4 regions of the Streptomyces sp. NPDC002868 genome follow, and region 3 is predicted to be linked to each of the others. Evidence: riboswitches for the same ligand, from Rfam matches in the RefSeq annotation. Region 3 holds a riboswitch; each other region holds the start of a gene.
The links. A riboswitch is a leader RNA that binds a small molecule or an ion and turns the genes downstream of it on or off. The one in region 3 is predicted to bind cyclic di-AMP.

Region 1 (3,372 bases), 840 kb from region 3:
CCCGCCCCGCTTCCATCTTCGTCCGTGCCGCCACGGCCGCCGGCGTCCCGGTGACGATCGCCAAGGCTGACGGCAACCCGGTCAATGCCGCCTCCATGCTCGCGGTGCTCGGCCTGGGCGCTCAGGGCGGCGAGGAGATCGTGCTCGCTTCCGAGGCGGACGGTGCCGACGCCGCCCTGGACCGCCTGGCCAAGCTGGTTGCCGAGGGGCTCGAAGAGCTTCCCGAGACCGTCTGAACCTGCCAGTCGAATTGCTCGACGGCGGAGCCGCGGCATCCCGAATTCGGGAGACCGCGGCTCCGCTTTTTTGCGGTCCGGGAACCATGAATTCGGGCAGCATAAAATCCGCCCCACGAATATCTTCTCTTTGTATACGGTGCGGCTGTTAATTGCGGGCGCTCGCGGTGTTTACGGCATGTTGCGAAGTCCTCACCCGCTCGGGACGGCGCAGCCGGTGCGCGGCCGTGGCCCGCTCGGCGTGCAGCGCGGTCAGCGCCCGCGCCCGTTCCACATCGCCGCGCGCCACGGCGTCCACGATCGCGCCGTGCTCGGCCCAGGACTCGATGGGCTTGGCGGGCTGGTCGACGGCGTACATCCAAGTGATCTTGTGCCGCAGCTGGGTGAGCAGGGCGGTCAGGCCGGGGCTGCCGGAGGCCTGGGCGAGCGTCTCGTGGAACCAGCCGCCCAGCGAGCGCAGATCCTCGCCCTGGCCACGGCGGGCCCGCTCCTGCCCCAGTCTGACCAGACCACGCAGGACTTTGAGGTGCGCTTCCGTACGGCGCTTGGCGGCCCGGGCAGCGCCCAGCGGCTCCAGCAGCATCCGGACCTCCAGCAGGTCGGCCGCCTCCTGCTCGGTGGGCTCGGCGACGCAGGCGCCGGCGTGGCGGCGGGTGGTGACGAAACCCTCGGACTCCAGCGTGCGCAGGGCCTCCCGCACGGGGACCCGGGAGACGCCGTAGCGGCGCGCCAGCTGCTCCTCGGTGAGCCGGCTGCCGCGCTCGAATACACCGGAGACGATGTCGTCGCGGATCGCTGTGCATACCGAGTGCGCGGGAATGCGCATGACCGAACCTCCGCTTTAATCCGCGCGAAACGCAGCCGATTGACGCCTGTTCGGTGACTCTATTGCAGTGGGCCGGATTTTCCGATGGCACCTGGAAATTCATGGATATCTTTTGGCCAGAGGACCGAACGCCGAAGGCCCCGGCGGCGGCCAGGGCCTTCGTCCACTCGGGTGTCGCTCAGACGCCGACGCCGTGCGCGCGCAGGTACGCGACCGGGTTGATGTCGGAGCCGTACTCCGGGCTGGTGCGGGCCTCGAAGTGGAGGTGCGGCCCGGAGGTGTTGCCGGTCGCACCGGAGAGGCCGATCCGCTGGCCAGGGGTGACGCTCTGGCCCACAGAGACGCTGATCGACGAGAGATGGCCGTACTGCGTGTACGAGCCGTCGTTCATCTTGATCACGACGTTGTTGCCGTACGCGCCGCCCCAGCCGGCCTCGACGACGGTGCCGGAGCCGACCGCGTGCACGGTGGTGCCGGACGCCGCGTGGAAGTCGATGCCTGTGTGGCTGCCGGAGGACCAGATGGCGCCGCCGGTCTTGTAGCCGGTGGAGACGTACGAGCCGGAGATCGGCGAGACGAAGGAGTTGAGGCGCTTGCGCTCGGCCTCACGGGCGGCGCGCTCCTTGGCCTCGCGGGCAGCCTTGGCGCGGGCCTCGGCCTTGCGCTTGGCCTCAGCCTCGGCCTTCGCCTTGGCGGCGGCCTCGGCGGCCTCCTGCTTCTGGGCGGCGGCCTGGTCGGCGATCTGGTCGGCGAGCGAGTCGGCGGCCACGATCTGGGTCAGGCCGGTGTCCTCGACCGCGGTGGCACCGGGCTCGGCGGCGAGCGCCGGGGAAGCGAGGGTTCCGATGACGCCGGTGGTGGCAAGGGCCGCGACGCCCGCCATGCTCGCGCTCTTGCGCGTCAGACGGCTCGGGGCACGATGCTTCCCGGTGGCACGGGTGAACGCCATGTAGTGGCTGATCCTTTCCTTCCTTCTCGCCTACCGGGTTAGCTGACGGGTTCGGAGCAGGAAGGTCTCCTACGGGCCCCTCCGCACGGGTGCGAAGGCGTCCGATTCACCCCAGGGACTGAGTGGGTCCCCGGCTCCCCAGGCTCGCGCCTGACGGGGACTCGGCGATGACTGTCCGATGCCGCGGGTGCGGCGGGCAACTGGCGGACAGCCGGACCGACGCTAGGCGGGGCATCTTTCATTCACCAAACAGACAGGCATTTTTGTAGTGCATGCCACAGGGCAGACAGGCAGCCTCTCCAACAAACCGGGCATAAGACAGAACCCCGGCGTCGCTTTGGAGGCCGGGGTTCCGCTTGTCTGTTTTAGGTTGTTTGCCAGATATGACGGATCGTCTTGCGGTCAATCAGCCCGTGACAACGGTCACTTCACCGATGCCCAGTGCCCTGACCGGCTCCTCGATCTGCGAGGCGTCGCCGACGAGCACCGTGACAAGCCGGTCCACCGGGAAGGCGTTGACGGCCGCGGCCGTCGCCTCCACGGTGCCGGTCTCGGCCAGCCGTACGTACAACTGCGCCTGGTAGTCGTCCGGGAGGGACTGCTCGACCTGATCGGCGAGCGTGCCCGCGACGGACGCCGCCGTCTCGAACTTCAGCGGGGCGACGCCCACCAGGTTCTGGACGGCGACATCCCGCTCGGCATCGGTGAGCCCCTCGGCCGCGAGCGTGCGCAGCACCTTCCAGAGGTCCTCCAGCGCCGGTCCGGTGTTGGGGGTGTCCACCGAGCCGCTGATGGCGAGCATCGCGGCGCCCGAACCGTCGGGGGCGGACCGCAGTACCTGGCCGAAGGCCCGTACGCCGTAGGTGTAGCCCTTCTCCTCGCGCAGCACGCGGTCCAGGCGGGAGGTGAGGGTGCCGCCCAGGCAGTACGCGCCGAGCACCTGCGCGGGCCAGACGCGGTCGTGCCGGTCCGCCCCGATGCGGCCGATCAGCAGCTGCGTCTGCACGGCGCCCGGCCGGTCCACGATGACCACGCGGCCCGTGTCGTCGGCCGTGATCGGCGGTACGGGACGGGGCGTGGCACTGTCGCCCTTCCAGGTGCCGAGGGTGTCCGCCAACACGGCGTCCAGGTCGACCCCGGTGAGGTCGCCGACGATCACCGCGGTGGCCGTGGCGGGCCGCACATGCACCTCGTAGAAGCCCCGCACGGCCGCGGAGTCGATCCTGGCCACGGTCTCCTCCGTGCCCTGGCGGGGGCGCGACATGCGCAGGGAGGCCGGGAAGAGCTGCTTGGAGAGCTCCTTGGCCGCACGGCGGGCCGGATTGGCCGTCTCGTGCGGGATCTCGTCGAGACGGTTGCGT
Region 2 (3,372 bases), on a different contig from region 3:
ATGCCGCGCTTGGGGACATTGAGGATGCGGCGCAGCGGGACATTGTCCTCGGGGTTGGCGAGAACTCGCAGATACGCGAGGACGTCCCGGACCTCCTTGCGCTCGTAGAAGCGCACTCCGCCGACGACCTTGTACGGCAGCCCGACCCGGATGAAGATCTCTTCGAAGACACGGGACTGGGCGTTCGTACGGTAGAAGACGGCGACGTCGCCGGCCTTCGCGTCGCCGGCGTCCGTCAGCCGGTCGATCTCGTCGGCGACGAACTGCGCCTCGTCGTGCTCGGTGTCGGCGACATAGCCGGTGATCTGCGCGCCGGCGCCGGCGTTGGTCCACAGGTTCTTCGGGCGGCGGCTTTCGTTGCGCTCGATGACGGCGTTGGCGGCGGAGAGGATCGTCTGCGTGGAGCGGTAGTTCTGCTCGAGCAGGATCGTCGTCGCGTCCGGGTAGTCCTCCTCGAACTGGAGGATGTTGCGGATGGTCGCGCCACGGAAGGCGTAGATCGACTGGTCGGCGTCGCCGACGACGCAGAGCTCGGCCGGGTCGTCGTCCGGGCCAGAGGGACCCACCAGCTCGCGTACGAGCGTGTACTGAGCGTGGTTGGTGTCCTGGTACTCGTCCACCAGGACATGGCGGAACCGGCGCTGATAGTGCTCGGCGACGTCCGGGAACGCCTGCAGCAGATGCACCGTCGTCATGATGATGTCGTCGAAGTCCAGGGCATTGGCCTCGCGCAGCCTCGCCTGGTACATCCGGTACGCCTCTGCGAGCGTCTTCTCGAAACCTCCCCCAGAGCCTTCGGCCTGGGAGGTACCCCCAACAGTCTGGTCGGCGAAGGTCTCCTCGTCGATCAGCTCGTTCTTCAGGTTCGAGATCTTCGCGCTGAAGGACTTCGGCGGGAACTTCTTGGGATCGAGTTCCAGATCACGGCAGACCAGGGCCATGAGGCGCTTGGAGTCGGCGGCGTCGTAGATCGAGAACGAAGAGGTGAAGCCGAGCCTCTTGGACTCCCGGCGCAGGATGCGGACGCAGGCGCTGTGGAAGGTGGAAACCCACATGGCGTTGGCGCGCGGGCCGACGAGGTGCTCGACGCGCTCCTTCATCTCGCCGGCGGCCTTGTTGGTGAACGTGATCGCCAGTATCTGGCCGGGGTGGACGCTGCGGCTGCCCAGCAGATACGCGATCCGGTGGGTCAGCACCCGGGTCTTGCCGGACCCGGCCCCGGCGACGATCAGCAGCGGCGAGCCGGTGTGCACGACGGCGGCACGCTGCTGTTCGTTCAGCCCTTCGAGCAGGGCGGCGGGGTCCACGACCGTGCGCGGGGCGCCGTCACGGTGGTACGGGTCCCGGGCCGGGGGGACGTCGTAGGCGCCCTGGAAGAGATCGTCAGGGATCTCCTCCGGGGCCGAGTCCTCGGGTGGCGGCGGGTGGTGCTCCGCGCTGGGCTGGAGGTCCGCCAGGAAGCTGTCGTCAAAGAGGCTGCTCATCGCTCTACGAGTCTAGGCCGCCGCACTGACAGCTCGCCGCCGCATTGGGTTACGACGGACGATGCACAGGACGTTTCGACGGGCGATTCGACGGGCGATCGACGCCGCGACTCTCCGTCATCGGCCTATACCATCGGGTCATCATTTGGGGGCGCCGGTTCGCCGATCGCCAAGGTCACGAAAATGTATCGGACATTTCGAACATCAACCTTCACAGCAGCCACACGAGTTGGCTAGCGTGCTCCCCCAAGGCGGCCCGTACCCCCATGGCGATCCACGCCAATCGGGCGGCCTGCGCCGAATTCGGGCTTTCCGCAAGGGAGTTCGGAACCGGGGACCCACCATGCACAACCGGGGTGAATCGGACCGCCTCACTCGGTCCGTAGGGCGATCTTCCGTTCCGCCCGAACCCGACAGCTAACCCGGTAGGCGGTCCACGGAAGAAGGAGATGCCGGCCTTGGCGTCGCATCGCAAAACGCGAAGTCGAACCGTAAAGACCTCCCCTGCCGTCGGGTTCACGACGGCAGCCCTCGCCTCCGTCACCCTGTTGTCGACGCAGAGCGCCAATGCCGCACCCGCCGAGCCGAAGCCCTCCGTCGAAGAGGTGCAGAAGAAGGTCGACGACCTGTACCGGCAGGCCGGCACAGCGACCCAGAAGTACAACAAGGCCAAGGAAGCGACCGAGGAGAAGCGCCGCGAGGTCGACGAGCTCCTCGACGACGCCGCCAAGCGCACGGACAAGCTGAACGAGTCCCGCCGGGAGCTCGGCACCTATGCGGCCGCGCAGTACCGCACGGGCGCGGTCACTCCGACCGCCGCGCTGCTCTTCGCGGACAGCCCGCAGGCGTACTTCGACCAGACGCAGCTGATGGACCGGATGACCGACCGTCAGCGCAGTGTGATCGACGACTACGAGACTCAGCGGGCCGCGGCCGCCGAGCAGCGCGCGGAGGCGACGAAAAGCCTCGAGTCGCTCACCCGCTCCCAGCAGGCCCTGCGCACCAGCAAGCAGGACGTCCAGGCGAAGCTCGCCGAGGCGCGCACGCTGCTGTCGAAGCTGACGGCCGAGGAGAAGGCGCGGCTCGCGGCGATCGAGCGCGAGAAGGAAGAAGAGGCCCGCCGCAGGGCCGAGGCCAAGGCCAAGGAGGAGGCGGAGGCCCGCGCGGAGGCCGAGCGCCTGCGCCAGGAGCAGGAACAGGAGCAGAACCAGGGCGGCAGCACGGGCACGGGCACGGGCACCGGGTCGGACACCGGCTCCGGTTCCACGGGCGGCGCCACGTACGCGGCGAAGGCCGAGAAGGTCCTCTCTTTCGCTCGCTCCCAGATTGGCAAGCCGTACGTCTGGGGCGCGTCGGGCCCGAGCTCGTACGACTGCTCGGGACTGACCCAGGCCGCCTGGAAGGCCGCGGGCGTGGACCTGCCGCGCACCACCTGGGACCAGGTGAAGGTGGGTGTGCGGGTCGAGACGAAGGATCTGCTCCCGGGTGACCTGGTCTTCTTCTACGACGACATCAGCCACGTCGGCATCTACATCGGCGACGGAAAGATGATCCACGCGCCCAAGCCGGGTACGAACGTCCGCGAGGAGTCGATCTACTACATGCCGATCTACGGCAGCGTGCGCCCGGCCTGAGACCGGTCAACGCACGAACGCCCGGGGCCGACACAGGCGCCCGGGCGTTCTCATGTCCGGCGCACGCCCGGCTCACGTCCAGAGCGTCGCGATGAAGATGTTCGCGACCGTCAGCCCGCCCACCGCGCCGAACAGCGCCTTGTCCACCTTCTCCTCGTCCCGCTTGACGTACACCAGGCCCAGGATCACAACCAGCACCGCCAGCTTGATGCCGACCTTCAGGTTGTTCACCGGCTGGTCGTCCGCCTGGTTCA
Region 3 (3,372 bases):
GGTCACCATGACCGTGCCGACCGCGCTCGTGAGGTCGGCGACGGCGCGCTCGAAGCGCTCGGCCACGTCGTCGGGGTCGGTGCCAGGCCGGATGATGTCGTTGCCGCCGGCGCAGAACGTCACCAGATCCGGGGCGAGTTCCTTCGCCCTCGGTACCTGCTCCTCGACGATCTGGTCAAGGAGACGCCCGCGTACGGCGAGGTTGGCGTACCTGAAGGTGTGCTCCGGCGTCCGGTCGTCGAGCAGGACCGCGAACCGGTCCGCCCAGCCGACGTACATCCCGTTCGGACCCGGGTCTCCGACGCCCTCGGTGAAGCTGTCACCGATAGCCGCGTACGACCCGAATGCACCCTTTTTCCCTGTTCTCGAATCGTCTGCCACGAGACCACATCTTTCCCTTACGGATGTGACCTACGCGACCGTAAGGAAGGGTTGACGAGGGGTGATCTTTGCCACCGGTCAAGTTTCGTCCAACCCGGAATACGCCGACTCCCCCACGCCGCCGGACGGGGGGAGTCGACAACGGTGTGCCGTCTGCGCCTCAGATGGAGACGCCGTACTGGCGCAGGTACGCCAGCGGGTCGACATCCGAGCCGTAGCTCGGGCCGGTGCGGATCTCGAAGTGCAGGTGCGGGCCGCTGGAGTTGCCGGTGGAGCCGGAGAGGCCGATCTGCTGCCCACCGCTCACGCTCTGGCCGGCGGAGACGGCGAGCGAGGAGAGGTGGGCGTACTGCGAGTAGTTGCCGTCGCTGTGCTGGATGACGACCTCGTTGCCGTACGCGCCGCCCCAGCCGGCGGAGACGACGGTGCCCGCGCCGACGGCCTTGACAGTGGTGCCGGAGGAGGCCGCGAAGTCGACACCGGTGTGGTAGCCGCTGGACCACATGGCGCCGGTCATGCGGTAGGAGGTGGTGACGGTCGCGCCGTCGACGGGGGCGGTGAAGCCGGAGCTGCCGGCCTGCGAGGCGCTCGCGGAGTCGCCGGAGGAGGACTGTGCGGAGGAGTCCGAGACGGAGTCGGAGGCGGCCTTGGACTTCGACGCAGCCTTCGACTCAGCCTTGGACTCGGCCCTGGACTTGGACCGGTCCTGGCTCTCCTGGCGCGGCTGCGCCTTCTCCGGAGCCTTCGCCTTCGACTTCGCGCCGAGGGTCAGCTTGAGGCCCGGGTGGATCAGCGACGGGTTGTCGCCGACCTGCTCACGGTTGTCCTCGTACAGCTTCTTCCAGCCGCCGCGTACATCGTGCTCCTTGGCGATCTTGGCCAGGTAGTCACCGGAGACGACGGAGTACGTGGTGGGGACGGTGGCCGGCTTGGCTGCCACCGGGGCCGCGGCGGCGGTCACTGCCGTAGCGGGCGCCACGGCGGGAGCGGTCTTGCCCGCCGCGTGGGCGCCGGTGGCACCCATCAGCGGAAGCGCGATGGCGGCGCCACCCGTGCCGGCGGCGACGAAGCCGCGCGTGATCGGGCTGGTCTTGGGACGGCGGTGCTTACCCTTTGCGGGCATGGCGCATTCCTCTCCGGCGCCTACGAGGTGAGCTGTCGGGTTCGGGCTGGAGATGCCCGGCCGCGCAATGCGCGACTAAACCCCGAGCCATCCGGAACTCCGGAATGGCGAACTACCTGGGTCCCCCGCTCCTGCCACGCGTGGGTGGATTTTTCGAATTCCGGTCGGCGGCAGGATTAGGCGGTCCGTCCGGATTGACGGGAACGTAAGCGAGAGGGACGGGCGGGTACAAGCCATCACTTTCCCGGGCCAATGATCCGTGCGATATCGCCCCAGAATTCCGGTTACCCTCCGTAAAATGTGGATCTCGACCGGATCTCAACTGTCCCTCCGGCAACGGAGTTCGGCTCCGCCGTACCACCACGCACCGTCACGGATATGATCCTGCTCACGGGCCGGACCCCATCTCCCCTGTAGATGGGGCACGTTATGCCGAACCGGCCAATTCGGACAGAAGTGTCATTTAATGACTATCGACCGATCGGTCGCACTTACCTCCCAATTCCTGCCAACGTCGCAGGAATTCCACCGGGTCCCGCCGCCTTCCTCGACGACCATTTCCCATCCTTGACCGCAAAATAGGACAAAGTGCCGCAGGTGCCGGGGGTGGTCGCAGCGGGGTACCGAGGCCGGCCGAGTCCGGGTCAGAGTCGGAGCCGGGTCAGCGGCGGAGCCGGGTCAGCGGCGGCGCAGCCGGATCACGGTGGCGTCCATGTCGCCCTTGAGCCCGGTGTGCAATCCGTGGTGCACGAGTACGGCCCCCCGGTGTACGGCGCCGGTGTCCAGGCACTCGTAGGCGGCTGCCGGGTCGAGGCAGCGCAGCCTGAGCCTGGGCGGCTGCTCGCCGTAGTGCTGCGCCTGCAGCCAGGCGAGGACAACGCTCTCGTCGCCGCGTACGTACTGCACGGCGCTCAGCCCGCCCTCCGGCGCCCGCAGCCGGTGCAGCTCGCCGTGCTGCACCAGCGGCCTGATCTTCTTGTACAGGTCCACCCAGCCGCGTGCCTCTGCGAGCTCCTCGTCGGTCCACTCGGTGAGGTCGCCGCCGACCCCGAGAACACCGGCCATCGCGCTGACGAAGCGGAAGCGGAGCGTGCTGAACCGGCAGTTGAGCTGGACATTGGGGCTGTCGGTGACCCAGGCCGCCATGACCCGCGCCGGGTGCAGCTGGGTGAAGCCCTGCTGGATGGCGAGCCGGTCCAGCGGATCAGTGTTGTCGGAGGTCCACACCTGGTCGGTACGGGAGAGGATGCCGAGGTCGATCCGGCCGCCGCCGCCCGAGCAGGACTCGAAGGCGACGGACGGATGCGCGGCCCGCAACCGGTCGAGGAGTGCGTACAGCGCGTGCACATGCTCGACCCACAGCTTCTGCGGGTACTCCTCGCCGGGCCATCCGGCGTCCGTGAAGCAGCGGTTGAAGTCCCACTTCACATAGTCGATGGGTGCACTGCTGAGCAGCGTGTCCAACTGCTCCCAGAGATAGTCCTGTACGTCCTTGCGCGCGAGGTTCAGCACGAGCTGGTTGCGGAATTCGGTTCTGGCGCGGCCCGGGTGGTGCTGCACCCAGTCGGGGTGCGCGCGGTAGAGGTCGCTGTCGGCGTTGACCATCTCCGGCTCGACCCAGATGCCGAACTGCATCCCCAGCGCCTGCACTTCGTCGGCGAGCGGCCCCAGTCCCTTTGGGAAGCGCTCGGCGTTGGGCGTCCAGTCGCCGAGCCCGGCGCGGTCGCTGGTGCGCTGCCCGAACCACGCGTCGTCCACCACGAACAGCTCGACGCCCATCGCCGCGGCCCGCTGCGCGAGGGCCCGCTGCTGCTCCTCGGAGATGTCGAAACCGGTGGCTTCCCAGGAGTTGTAGAGGACGGGCCGCT
Region 4 (3,372 bases), on a different contig from region 3:
ATCGCGGCGACCATCTCCGGCACCACCGCCACCCCGAGCCCCGCGCTGACGAGCGCGCACACCAGCGCATAGCCCGGCGACTCGCAGACCACGGCGGGGCTCGCCCCCGCCTGCGCCAAGGCCCCCTCCACCCCCTTGCGCGACGGATGCGAAGGAGCGCTGCTGATCAGCGGCTGGCCCGCCAGCTGGGCCACCGGCAGCCGGCCCGAGCCGCCCGCGAGCGCATGGCCGGGCGCCGTGACCAGGACCAATTCCTCCACCAGCAGTGGATCCAGCACCACACCCGCGGGCAGCGGCGCCGGTTCGCCCGGTTCGTACGCATGGGTCAGCGCCAGATCCACATCGCCTGCCGCCACGGCCAGGACCCCGGCCGGCGGTTCGTACTCCGCGACGGCGAGCTCCACATCCGGATGCGCACGGCGAAACGCGCTCAGCACCGGCGGCAGCAGATGGATGCCGACCGTCGTGAAGGTGCCCACCCGCAGCCGCCCGCCGGACAGACCTGCCAGCCGCGCCAGCTCGTGCCGCGCCTGCTCCATCTCGTCCAGCACCCGGCGGGCCCGCGTCGCCAGCAGCTCGCCCGCGGCCGTCAGCCGCGCCCCGCGGTGGTGGCGCACCAGCAGCGCCGCCCCCGCCTCGCGCTCCAGCTTGGCAAGTTGCTGCGAGAGCGCGGGCGCGGTATAGCCCAGACGGGCTGCGGCCCGGGTGATCGAACCGGCCTCGGCGACCGCCACCAGCGCCGCCAGCCGTGTCGGGTCGTACATGGCACCCCTTAAGCATTGCTTTGGGCAGGCCTAGAAGATTCCAAGTACACGCTAAGGCCCACTCCGGTCCAGGATGGCTGCCATGGACGCACAACTCGTCGCCTTCACCGGGGTCGCCGCGGGCATGGTCGCCATGCCGGGCGCGGACTTCACCGTCGTCGTACGCAACGCCCTCGTCTCCCGGCGTGCGGGCGTGGCCTGCGCCGTCGGCGTCGCCGGGGGACTGCTCGTGCACACCGCGCTCGCGGTGGCGGGGCTCGCGGCGGTCCTGGTCGCGGTGCCGGTGCTGTTCCGCACGCTGCAGATCGTGGGCGGCGCCTATGTGCTCTACCTGGGGGTACGGGCGGTGCGCGGCGCGCTGCGTCCGGCGCCCGCCGGGCCGGACCTGGAGGGCGAGGCGGCCGACGGCGTCGGACGCAGTCTGCGGCAGGGCTTCCTCACCAACGTCCTCAATCCGAAGGCGCCGGTCCTCTTCCTCAGCCTGCTACCGCAGTTCGTGCCGGACGGCGCGCCGGTGCTGCCGCGCACCTTGCTGCTTGCCGCGATCGTCGTCGTCCTGGCGCTGTTCTGGTTCCCGGCGGTGGCGCTGCTGGTGGACCGGCTCGGGACGTGGCTGCGGCGGCCGCGCACCACCCGCGCCGTGGAAGGAGTCACCGGCGGGGCACTCACCGCGCTGGGCGTGACCCTGCTGGCCGAGCCGCTGGCGCACTGACGCGGTGTGGCGCACCGGGAGCGTGCCCGGTGCGCCACCGGGGCCGTCAGCGCACCCGGCCGTACCAGACGCGCTTGGTCCAGATCTTCTCGAGTTTCACCCAGGAGCCCGTCTTGGGCGAGTGCCAGATCTTGCCGCTGCCGGCGTAGATACCCACGTGGTAGACGCTGTTGCCGGAGTGGAAGAAGACCAGATCCCCTCGCTGGCGCGAGGACGCCGAGACATGGCGGGTCTTGTTGAACTGCTGCTGGGCGGTGCGTGGGAGCTTCTTGCCCGCCTTCTTGTACGAATAGAGCGTCAGCCCCGAGCAGTCGAACCGGGATGGACCCGACGCGCCGTACTTGTACGGCGCTCCCTTCTTCGAAGAGGCAACCTGAAGTGCCTTGTTGGCGTGGGCCGTAGCCGCGAGTGCCTCGGAAGCGGCGCCCGGCACCAGCACTGAGCCGCCGACGGCGGCGAGGGTCAGGGCCGATACGGCGCCTGCCCGGGTCAGCAAAAACGGGACGTGAATCTGCGCAGTCATGCGCAACCCTTCGTCAGCCGCCTGTGAAGGATGACCTGTCGGGTTCGGACGGACGAAGATGCCCGGCCGCGAAATGCGGCTTCACCCCGAGGGACGACCGGACTGTCCGGATGTCCCGTACTGCTTGGGTCCTCCACTCCTGCCGGTGCACTTCTGTCGACCAGACATCCGGAGCGGCGGCAGGACTCGGCGTCCGCCCGGACCGCCCCGCCAGGGATGGCGGGGGCTTGTCGTCCCAGGGATCTTGACCCACACCACGCCGGATTTCCGAGTCGAAACGGCGGTATGTGAGCTTCGACACCACTGACCTGTTCGGGTGGACAGAGTTGATTTGGGGCCCGGCCACGGACAGCTGAGGACTCCCGCACCAGCAGCGGAACAGCCCATTCCGCCAGATCGGTAGTCGTGGTGCGCAAGTTCTCCGTAGTAATTCAGGAGACCGCAACTACACCGAATGGGGGACGACTGCAGGTACCCCAATGGCCGTTGACGGAAGCGGATGATTCGTCAACTCATGGACGCGGGCGGCATTGTCACCCGGCGCGCCCTGCGTTCGCCGTCGAGGACCCTGAGCGCCTCGGCGAGGGTCGACGCATGGACCTCGCTCTCGCCGCGCATATGCATCAGCGTCAGGGCGTCCTTGAGCGCGGTGGCCCGGCCGACCAACGCCTGTGCCGCACGCAGCGCTCCATAGGTGTGCGTTGAGCGGGCCGGATTGATCCGTCCCAGCAGATCGAGGACTTCGAGATAGCTGTCGATGAACTCGCACTCGGCGCGGGTCAGCGCCGGCAGCGGCGGCAGTTCGGGTAGCGGCATCGGGCGCTCACCTGGAACCGGGGGCGGAGAGTGACGTCTTGCGGTTCTTGATCACGTGGTCGACCAGTCCGTAGGCCTTGGCGTCCTGCGCCGCGAAGATCTTGTCGCGCTCCAGGTCGGCGGCGATCCGCTCCGGACTCTGGCCGGTGTGGCGTACGAGCATCCCGGCGAGTTGGGCGCGCAGCCGCAGCAACTCCTGTGCCTGGATCTCCAGATCGGACGGCTGGCCCTGCAACGGCTCCTCGAACGCGGGCTGCTGGACGACGATCCGGGCGCCGGGCAGCGCCATCCGCTTGCCGGGGGCGCCGGCGGCGAGCAGCAGGGCGGCGGTCGATGCTGCCTGCCCCAGACAGGTCGTCTCCACGTCGCAGGTGACCACCTGCATCGTGTCGTAGATGGCGGACATGGCGCTCAGTGAGCCGCCGGGGGAGTTGATGTAGAGGGAGATGTCCCGGTCCGGGGCGGCGTACTCGAGGTGCAGGAACTGTGCGATCACATCGTTGGCGGCGGTGTCGTCGACGACGGTGCCCAGGAAGATGATCCGCTCGTCGAGCAGC

Region 1: it holds a riboswitch for cyclic di-AMP, as region 3 does, so the genes downstream of both, ACZ3H8_RS00495 (M23 family metallopeptidase) here and ACZ3H8_RS04430 (M23 family metallopeptidase) in region 3, are expected to answer to the same signal.
Region 2: it holds a riboswitch for cyclic di-AMP, as region 3 does, so the genes downstream of both, ACZ3H8_RS09330 (C40 family peptidase) here and ACZ3H8_RS04430 (M23 family metallopeptidase) in region 3, are expected to answer to the same signal.
Region 4: it holds a riboswitch for cyclic di-AMP, as region 3 does, so the genes downstream of both, ACZ3H8_RS18435 (C40 family peptidase) here and ACZ3H8_RS04430 (M23 family metallopeptidase) in region 3, are expected to answer to the same signal.

The regions. Positions count from the first base shown of each region.
Region 1 covers NZ_JBVHDR010000001.1:117,959-121,330, reverse strand. The annotation lists gene ACZ3H8_RS00505 (HPr family phosphocarrier protein) at 1-236, shown strand, start outside; gene ACZ3H8_RS00500 (GntR family transcriptional regulator) at 385-1,062, opposite strand; gene ACZ3H8_RS00495 (M23 family metallopeptidase) at 1,241-2,011, opposite strand; cyclic di-AMP (ydaO/yuaA leader) riboswitch at 2,025-2,188, opposite strand; gene ACZ3H8_RS00490 (M16 family metallopeptidase) at 2,418-3,372, opposite strand, start outside.
Region 2 covers NZ_JBVHDR010000002.1:746,501-749,872, forward strand. The annotation lists gene pcrA (DNA helicase PcrA) at 1-1,484, opposite strand, end outside; cyclic di-AMP (ydaO/yuaA leader) riboswitch at 1,770-1,931, shown strand; gene ACZ3H8_RS09330 (C40 family peptidase) at 1,934-3,118, shown strand; gene ACZ3H8_RS09335 (hypothetical protein) at 3,191-3,372, opposite strand, start outside.
Region 3 covers NZ_JBVHDR010000001.1:956,149-959,520, reverse strand. The annotation lists gene ACZ3H8_RS04435 (SGNH/GDSL hydrolase family protein) at 1-381, opposite strand, end outside; gene ACZ3H8_RS04430 (M23 family metallopeptidase) at 542-1,504, opposite strand; cyclic di-AMP (ydaO/yuaA leader) riboswitch at 1,507-1,661, opposite strand; gene ACZ3H8_RS04425 (alpha-galactosidase) at 2,183-3,372, opposite strand, start outside.
Region 4 covers NZ_JBVHDR010000005.1:382,541-385,912, reverse strand. The annotation lists gene ACZ3H8_RS18445 (LysR family transcriptional regulator) at 1-764, opposite strand, end outside; gene ACZ3H8_RS18440 (LysE family translocator) at 847-1,476, shown strand; gene ACZ3H8_RS18435 (C40 family peptidase) at 1,523-1,999, opposite strand; cyclic di-AMP (ydaO/yuaA leader) riboswitch at 2,003-2,157, opposite strand; gene ACZ3H8_RS18430 (hypothetical protein) at 2,507-2,815, opposite strand; gene ACZ3H8_RS18425 (ATP-dependent Clp protease proteolytic subunit) at 2,823-3,372, opposite strand, start outside.